One region of the Cellulosilyticum sp. WCF-2 genome, then DNA from elsewhere that is predicted to be linked to it. Evidence: a T-box and tRNA genes for the amino acid it is inferred to sense, from the RefSeq annotation. Region 1 holds a T-box; the other holds one or more tRNA genes.

Region 1 (4,220 bases):
GTAGAAAGTCCCAGTTGTGTAGCTTTTAGAACAGTTTTTTCTCCCCAATAACCACACATTTCCTCGAAATCTTTTCCTTTCTTTCCAACTATAGCAATATAGTTAGTTACATTTTTGAATGAACCATAATGTGCCATGAAACTATTAAAGGCATTGGGTTCATCTATACATAACTGAATATGCATACCACTTTGTTTATTACATTCATCTATATAGGCCCTAAGTTCATTAACTACCGTTCCTTCTATTTTTTGTGTTTTATAACTACGTACTGAATGTCTTTTTTGCATTGCTTCAACTAGATTCATTAATCATGACCTCCTTTAATTATTATTTATTTACTGTCTTATTTTGAATAATAGCTCTCATCACTTCGGGTATCAATTGGTGCAAAGTCCTGAACAACTTCATAAATATGATTCATAAGCTTTATTATTTTCATCCATTGTTCCTTGTTTGAATCCATATAATAATAGTTTTTAGTTCCCACTCTACGCATGTTGATAATGCCCGCTTCTTTTAGTAGCTGTAGGTGATGTGATACTGCGGGACGAGAAAGATTTGTCTTTTCTGTAATTTCACCAACTCTTATGCCGTCACAATTACTCTCTAAAAGTGTTAGAATAATTTTCTGCCTAGTTTCATCACCAATAGCAGTAAAGACCTTGCTGCATTGTCTAAATTCTGTTGCAATATTTGCTAACCTTTCTTTGCATTGTTCCATTTAGCTTCTCCTATAATTCAATAATGTGGGGTTTTACCTCGGGGTCATGTGTAGCTAATATCTCTATACATCCTTCTTTGTGAGACATTTCCCCTACCCATTCTAGAGTTTTTCTCATCTTTCTTTTATCAGATATAGGGCCCGGTAAACGTAATTTTTTCCAAGAATCTTTTGAGTAACCACAGTCTCCCGTTAAAAGAATAAATTTTCCGTTGTTTTGTACTAACGTTGCACTGCTTCCTTTAGTATGACCTGCTACATCTATCATTAATATACTCTCATCATTAAAGACGTCATAACTTCTTCCAAATGGCCCATATGATGAATTTTTCATCTCAAATGTGCGTATATTTACATTTTTCCATAGTCTTTTCTCATATCTAAGTTCACCCGTAGTTGCTGCTTGTAACTCTTCTTTAGAGGTAAGAATTTGCTTGGCATCTTTTACTAAATCTACACCGCTTATGTGATCAACATCCATGTGGCTTAAAAAAACATAGTCAAGGTCTTTAGGAGTAATGCCCAAGGATTGCAACTGCTCATCTATTGCTTCACCTAATGGAAGTCTAGCTTTACTTGCTATATTAAGCTTCCAGGACATATGTTTTCTTTGATTAACCCTTACATCTTTATGCCATCCTGTATCAATTAGTACTAATCCCTTTGGATGTTCAATAAGATAAGCTGATACAGGTAGCCAAATACGTTTTTTTGGATTTCGTAATAGGCCTGTATAAGCTATGGGATTTCTTGATATATATCTAAAGGGAACAGCGGGGTCAACATTTACTTCTCCTGTATGAAACACATGCACTTTTACCTTTTTCTCCATTAGTGACTCCTTTCTAGAAGACCATATATTCTAGTATGATAATGGTTCATATTTTTAAACGATTATAACATATATATCTTTAAATAGATCATTGGTAAAGAAAATCGAGACCATTCAAAAAATGTCAATTAGCTATGATTGGGAAGTAATGTTGAAAATATTATGAAATAAAGATAATATATTGACATTTTATGATGATTAGTTATAATAACCTTAATAACATAGGAAAAGCAAAGATGGAAAAGAGTAGACTTTATAAATCATCCAGAGAGAAGAATACTTGGTGGAAGTTCTTTATGAAAGCGTTTAGTTGAAAACCATTCCTGAGCTGTTGTGCTGAACCAATAAGTAAGTACATCCGTATGTCTGCGTTAAAGGCTAGGATTTGTTAGAATCTGAAGTGAAAAGTTAAGGTGGAACCGTGCACAGACTATAATTGCACCCTTAAATAAATGACTATAAGGTCATTTGTTTTAGGGTGCTTTTCTTATGTTATATATTTCAAGTTTGAAAAGGAGGACATAAGAAATGAAAGTAATAATGAAGGATGGTTTAGTAAAAGATTTTAAGTTCGAGGAAAAAGAGGGGAAGAATGCTTTTAGACATACAGCATCTCATGTTTTAGCACAAGCTGTTAAAAGGTTATACCCAACTACTAAGTGTGCTATTGGACCTGTGATTGAAGATGGGTTTTACTATGATTTTGAGTTTGACTTTGAATTCACAGTGGCGAATTTAGTAGAGATTGAGCAAGAGATGAGAAAAATCGTTAAAGAAAGTCTCTCCTTGCAAAGATATACTTTAAATAGAGAAGAAGCACTTGCACTGATGAAAGAGAAAAATGAACCTTATAAAATAGAGCTTATTAATGACTTACCTGAAGAGGCACAGCTTAGCTTTTATCAGCAAGGAGATTATGTGGAATTATGTGCAGGACCACATGTAACTAATACAAGCCTAATCAAGGCCTTTAAGTTAACAGCAACGGCTGGGGCGTATTGGAGAGGAAACGAAAAAAATAAGATGCTCACAAGGATTTATGGAACAGCTTTTCCAAAGAGTAGTGATTTAGAAGCCTATTTACAAAGCATTGAAGAAGCTAAAAAGAGGGATCATAGAAAGTTAGGAAAAGAACTAGGTTTATTTACAATTCTAGATGAAGGACCAGGTTTTCCATTCTTCCTGCCAAAAGGTATGATACTTAAAAATCTCTTAATTGATTATTGGAGAAAGCTTCATACGAGAGAGGGTTATGTGGAAATTAGCACACCGATGATGCTCAATAAAGAGCTTTGGGAAACATCTGGTCACTGGGATCATTACCGTGAAAACATGTATACCACAGTTATCGACGATACAGATTTTGCCATCAAACCAATGAATTGTCCTGGTGGTATGTTAGTTTATAAATTACAGCCTCACTCTTATCGTGAACTCCCTATTCGTATGGGTGAATTGGGATTGGTTCATAGACATGAAAAATCAGGAGCTTTACATGGTCTTATGCGTGTACGTTGCTTTACACAAGACGATGCTCATATTTTCATGACACAGGAACAAATTACAGATGAGATTAAAGGTGTTGTAAGACTTATTGATGAAGTGTATAGCAAGTTTGGTTTTAAGTATCATGTGGAGTTATCTACACGTCCAGAAAATAGTATTGGTAGTGATGAAGATTGGAATGTGGCAACTGAGGGACTCAAAAAGGCTTTAGATGAGATGCAGCTAGAATATGTGATTAATGAGGGAGACGGCGCTTTCTATGGACCAAAGATAGACTTCCACCTAGAGGATTCTATAGGTAGAACATGGCAGTGTGGTACTATTCAACTAGACTTTCAGCTACCTGTAAGGTTTGAAGCAGAATACATTGGTGCAGATGGTAAGAAGCATAGACCTATTATGATTCACCGCGTTGTCTTTGGCTCTATTGAACGATTCATAGGCATTCTAATTGAGCATTATGCGGGTAAATTCCCACTTTGGTTAGCGCCAGTTCAAGTAAAAGTGCTCCCTATTTCAGATAAATTCGCAGAGTATGGAGCTTCTGTCATGGCAGAATTACAAAAACAAGGTATCCGCTGTGAAATAGATAATAGAGATGAAAAGATAGGCTATAAGATTAGAGAAGCACAGCTTGGTAAAGTGCCTTATATGATCGTTGTAGGTCAAAAAGAAGTAGATAATAAGCTTGTTACAATTCGTAGGCGAGATGAAAATGCTCAAGAAAGCTACAGCATACAAGAGTTAATGCAGCTCCTGAAGAATGAAATACAGGGGGGAACTGTTTAGTAGGAGAAGTAGTAGTGATAAGAAATTAAGATAATAAACTAAGCTAATAAAGAGTGAATAAAAGAGAAGCTACATCGAGCACAGATTGCTTAATGTAGCTTTTTTGTGATGTTGATAGATGTAGAGAAAAAACATGTAGAGTCTTAAAGACTAAATATTTTGATAATATTGATAAACATTTTAGAGAATGATACGATATTTATATAGCATTAAGAAGATAATAAATGTATTGCTGGTGAGTAGTTCAGGATATACGAGGGGGAACGTAATGAAGGGGACAGTAAAAGTAAACTACTATAGCTTATTCATGGTGATAGCATTAGTCTTATTAATAGGATGTAATAAGCAAGAACAATCCATGGGAAGCAA
Region 2 (4,220 bases), 1.8 Mb from region 1:
ACCAGGATGCCTTGTTTGTTGTTGCGCTTTAAAATGGTTAGGGAAAGACATGACAATACCTCCTAAAAGTAATAAATGATTAAGAATAAAAATTCAAATTTAGTATGAGCTTAATGTAAGTATTTCAATATGGAAATTTTATCAAAGCTTAATGGCAAGTAACTTTATCATTTGTCTCATTTAAAAATAACACTACATACTTTTTTAGGAAAAAGTTATACTAAGTATAAAAGTAATAAAGCGAGGATGAAAGATGAAAAATGCTGTGAAAGTCATTCCTCTTGGAGGGCTTGGAAGTATTGGCAAAAATATAACCGTTATAGAGTATGAAGAAGAAATCATAGTGATTGACTGTGGCATGGGTTTTCCAGACGAACAAATGTATGGGGTAGATTTGGTTATTCCTGATATTACGTACTTATTACAAAATAAGAATAAAGTAAAAGGTATCTTTTTCACTCATGGACATGAAGATCATATAGGTGCAGTTCCCTATATATTAAAACAAATGAACATTCCCTTGTATGGAACTCCTCTTACTTTAGGCATTATAGAAAACAAACTCCAAGAACACGGTCTCCTAACAAAAAGTGAATGTCACTGCGTGGAAGCTGGTGACGTGATTGCTTTAGAACAAATAAAGGTAGAGTTTGTGAGAAGTACACATAGTATTGCCGGTGCGTGTTGTATTGCAGTGCATACACCTGAAGGAATTATTTTTCATACAGGGGACTTTAAAGTGGATTATACACCTGTTGATCAGAAGGGAATGGATTTACAGCGGATTGGTGAATTGGGAAAAGAAGGCATATTACTCCTTTTAGCAGATAGCACTAATGTAGAACGTAAAGGACACTCTCCATCAGAAGTAACTATTGGTAAGACCTTAGAGCGTTTATTTGACAATGTGAAAGGACGTATTATTGTTGCGACCTTTGCATCCAATATTCATCGTATTCAACAGATTATTAATGCAGCGGTGCTTTATGGACGTAAAGTAGCTTTTAGTGGCAGAAGTATGGAAAACATAACGAAAGTAGCCAGAAGTTTAGGGTATTTGAGTGTGCCAGAGACTACTTTAATAGAAGTTGAACAAATGAAGAACTACCCTAATGATCAAATGACTATTATTACGACAGGAAGCCAAGGGGAACCTATGGCAGCGCTGGCACGTATTGCCTTTGGAAAACATCGATTCATTCAAATAGAACCCAATGATTTATTTATTATCTCTGCTTCACCTATTCCAGGAAATGATAAATTAGTTTCAAAAGTGATTAATGAGCTTTATAAAAAAGGAGCTCAAGTCATATATAAGGATTTAGAAGAGGTTCATGTATCAGGTCATGCATATCAAGAAGAGCTTAAGCTCATGCATACTTTAACGCATCCGCAGTATTTTATGCCAGCTCATGGTGAATATAGGCATCTGATTCATCATCGCAATTTAGCAAGGCAAATGGGAATGGCTCAGGATAATATCTTTATTTTAGAAGATGGGGAGGTTTTAGAAGTAAGTAAGGTAACAGCTGGAGTGACCGGAAGAGTAAGGGCAGGAAATATTTTAGTAGATGGTATTGGTATAGGAGATGTAGGTAATATTGTACTCAGGGATCGTAAGCATTTAGCAGAAGAGGGGATGCTCATAGTAGTAGCAGCCATTGATTTAGAAACTTGCTCTATTATGAGTGGTCCTGATATTATTACCAGAGGCTTTGTTTATGCCAAGGATTCAGAGGATTTAATAGAAGAAGTAAAAGCTGTAGCTAATAAAGAATTAGAGATGTGTCTTGCTTATCAAATGACAGAATGGCATATTTTAAAAACGAGCATTAAAAAGGTGGTAGAGCAACTTTTATATGAAAAAACAAAAAGAAGGCCCGCTATTTTGCCAATTATTATGGAAGTTTAATATAGAAGGAAGAAAGGTGAGTAAAATGAAAGTTAAGATGGTCTGTACTAGAGATCAAGAAACAAAGGTAGTTGATTTACCCATGAGTGAGGAGGACTTACTTAAAATAAGAGCTACAGTTTTGGACCGTGATTCCATTGGATACATTGCAGGAGCGGATGTGAAATGTTATGACGAGACAGATAATGAAATAGAAAACATTTTTGAATTCAATAAAAGTCTTCAATAACTAAAAAGAGTCACAAAAAAGGGTATAAACATTTATTTTTAATGTTTATACCCTTTTTTATAAAGCTAGTAACTGGGCATTCATTTAAGTATATAACTGGTTAAATGGCTACGTTTAATAACCTGTAAGTAATATATATAGTAGTTATAAATACAATGTACATAAGAGGAAATTCGTATTTCTTAAAAATTTTTAATATCATTACGCTATACTCCTTAATAACTTATATATATACATAATAATATGAATCATTTTAATATTAAATGTATTTTCTTATAAAAATAAATTATAAGTCTGAAAAATTTATAAAGTAAGAATTTATAACAAATAGAGTCAATGGTACCTCTTATTAAAAAATACTGATATTATACGTCGATAAACATAAATATTTATTGACTGACAAAAAAGGATACAAGTAATAACTTGTATCCTTTGAATAGTAAAGCTCTCAACGGGACTTGAACCCGTGGCCTCCACCTTACCAAGGTGACGCTCTACCGCCTGAGCCATGAGAGCAGAGCGCTCTTTGTTAAGCGCTTTATTATAATAGCATGTAGGATGACGTTTGTCAACATTTACCTCTAGAAAAAATGGCTATTTAAGGGTTACTTAATAACCTAGATTTTCACCTACTAGAATGACTTTAATACGACCGGCTGGTTTACTATTACGTGTAATAACCGTTTGCATACAAATACAATCTGGACTTAAACAATCTTGACAAACACCAGTTAAAGCACAAGGTGTGTTTTTACTAAGGCGAATAGCGTTCTGAGGACAAGCTGCATTATGTATACGAGAAAGAGCTTCTGTTTGATTTCTAGCTACTTTATTCATGCCGGCAATAATAATGACTTGTTTAGGTCCATAAATAAGTGAGGCAACACGATTACCAGTACCATCAATATTGATAAGTTCACCCTCAAGAGTGATGGCATTTGTACTCATAAAATAGGTATCAGCAAAAAAAGCACGATGATAGAGTTCTTCTACTTGCTCATTAGGTACCTTGGAACGGTCTAATAGGGTATAACATCCTGCTGCTTCTAGAGCAGGAATAAGACCTATTTCAGCCAATGTCATAGAGCCACCCCAAGAAATAAGTTCACTATTTTTTAAAAGAGAAAATGCTTTTTGAATGGCTTCTTCCTTAGACGATACATAATGGCCTTCTATATGGCGCTTTTGTAAATTCTTTATAAGTGTTTCAGCGGTACGTTCATAATAAAGTGAAGTGATGGTCATATTTTAAACTCCTAAAAATAGTTACAGTTTATTTTATTATAACATAGTTATATAGCCACATGTAAACATAGTCGATGTTGTAATGTGTCAAATATGAATAAAATATGAATTAAAAATGTTGAAAATAATACAAAAATTGTATAGAATTAAATGGGGTGATTAGATGATTAACTTAATAATATGTGATGATAATAAGGATTTCTTAGAATCTGCCACGCTATATATTGAGTATTATCTATCAGTATTGAATGTAGATATTAAAGTTCATCAATTTTCGTGTAGTGAAGCTTTTATAAAGGTATTCAATGAAGTGCCTTATTTTTTTGATATAGTCATTTTAGATATAGATATGCCTGGAAAAGATGGAATAGAAGTTGCAAGATTAATAAGAGAGATTAATCAGGAGCTATTAATTGTATTTTTAACAGGGATAACGACACGGGTTTTTGAAAGCTTTAAAGTTGGTGCATTCAGATATGTACGTAAAAGTCATTTTAAAGAGGAAATCGAAGAGTGCATTCAGAGTGCTTTAAAAAAGATGAGAGCGCAGACAGAATGCTATATAATCAAAACAGAGGAAGGATGGATTAAATTATTAGTTAAGGATATCATGTATTTTCTGTGTGTCAACCGTCATGTTGAAGTACATACAATTCAAGCGTGTTATAAAACAACGATACGGCGTATGAAGGATGTTGAGGAGCAATTTGAAAATAAGGGTTTTACGAAAATTCATAGGGGTTGCATGGTTAATCTAGGTTATATAAAGACTATAGAGGAACAGAAGGTTATTTTAGATAATAATGAATTACTAGTTATGAGTAGATATAGAAT

What was found. A T-box is a leader RNA that pairs with one kind of tRNA and senses whether it is charged. The one in region 1 lies ahead of thrS (threonine--tRNA ligase), so its partner is inferred to be a tRNA-Thr.
Region 2: it has a tRNA-Thr gene. The T-box ahead of thrS (threonine--tRNA ligase) is inferred to sense a tRNA for this amino acid. The anticodon was not compared.

What each region holds. Positions count from the first base shown of each region.
Region 1 covers NZ_CP034675.1:849,071-853,290, forward strand. The annotation lists gene EKH84_RS03775 (nitroreductase family protein) at 1-308, opposite strand, end outside; gene EKH84_RS03780 (ArsR/SmtB family transcription factor) at 347-724, opposite strand; gene EKH84_RS03785 (N-acyl homoserine lactonase family protein) at 735-1,556, opposite strand; T-box leader at 1,781-2,005, shown strand; gene thrS (threonine--tRNA ligase) at 2,085-3,851, shown strand; gene EKH84_RS03795 (DUF4830 domain-containing protein) at 4,120-4,220, shown strand, end outside.
Region 2 covers NZ_CP034675.1:2,608,652-2,612,871, forward strand. The annotation lists gene EKH84_RS11555 (SDR family oxidoreductase) at 1-51, opposite strand, end outside; gene EKH84_RS11560 (ribonuclease J) at 254-1,912, shown strand; gene EKH84_RS11565 (hypothetical protein) at 1,938-2,141, shown strand; tRNA gene EKH84_RS11570 (tRNA-Thr) at 2,585-2,657, opposite strand; gene EKH84_RS11575 (lactate utilization protein) at 2,751-3,386, opposite strand; gene EKH84_RS11580 (LytR/AlgR family response regulator transcription factor) at 3,550-4,220, shown strand, end outside.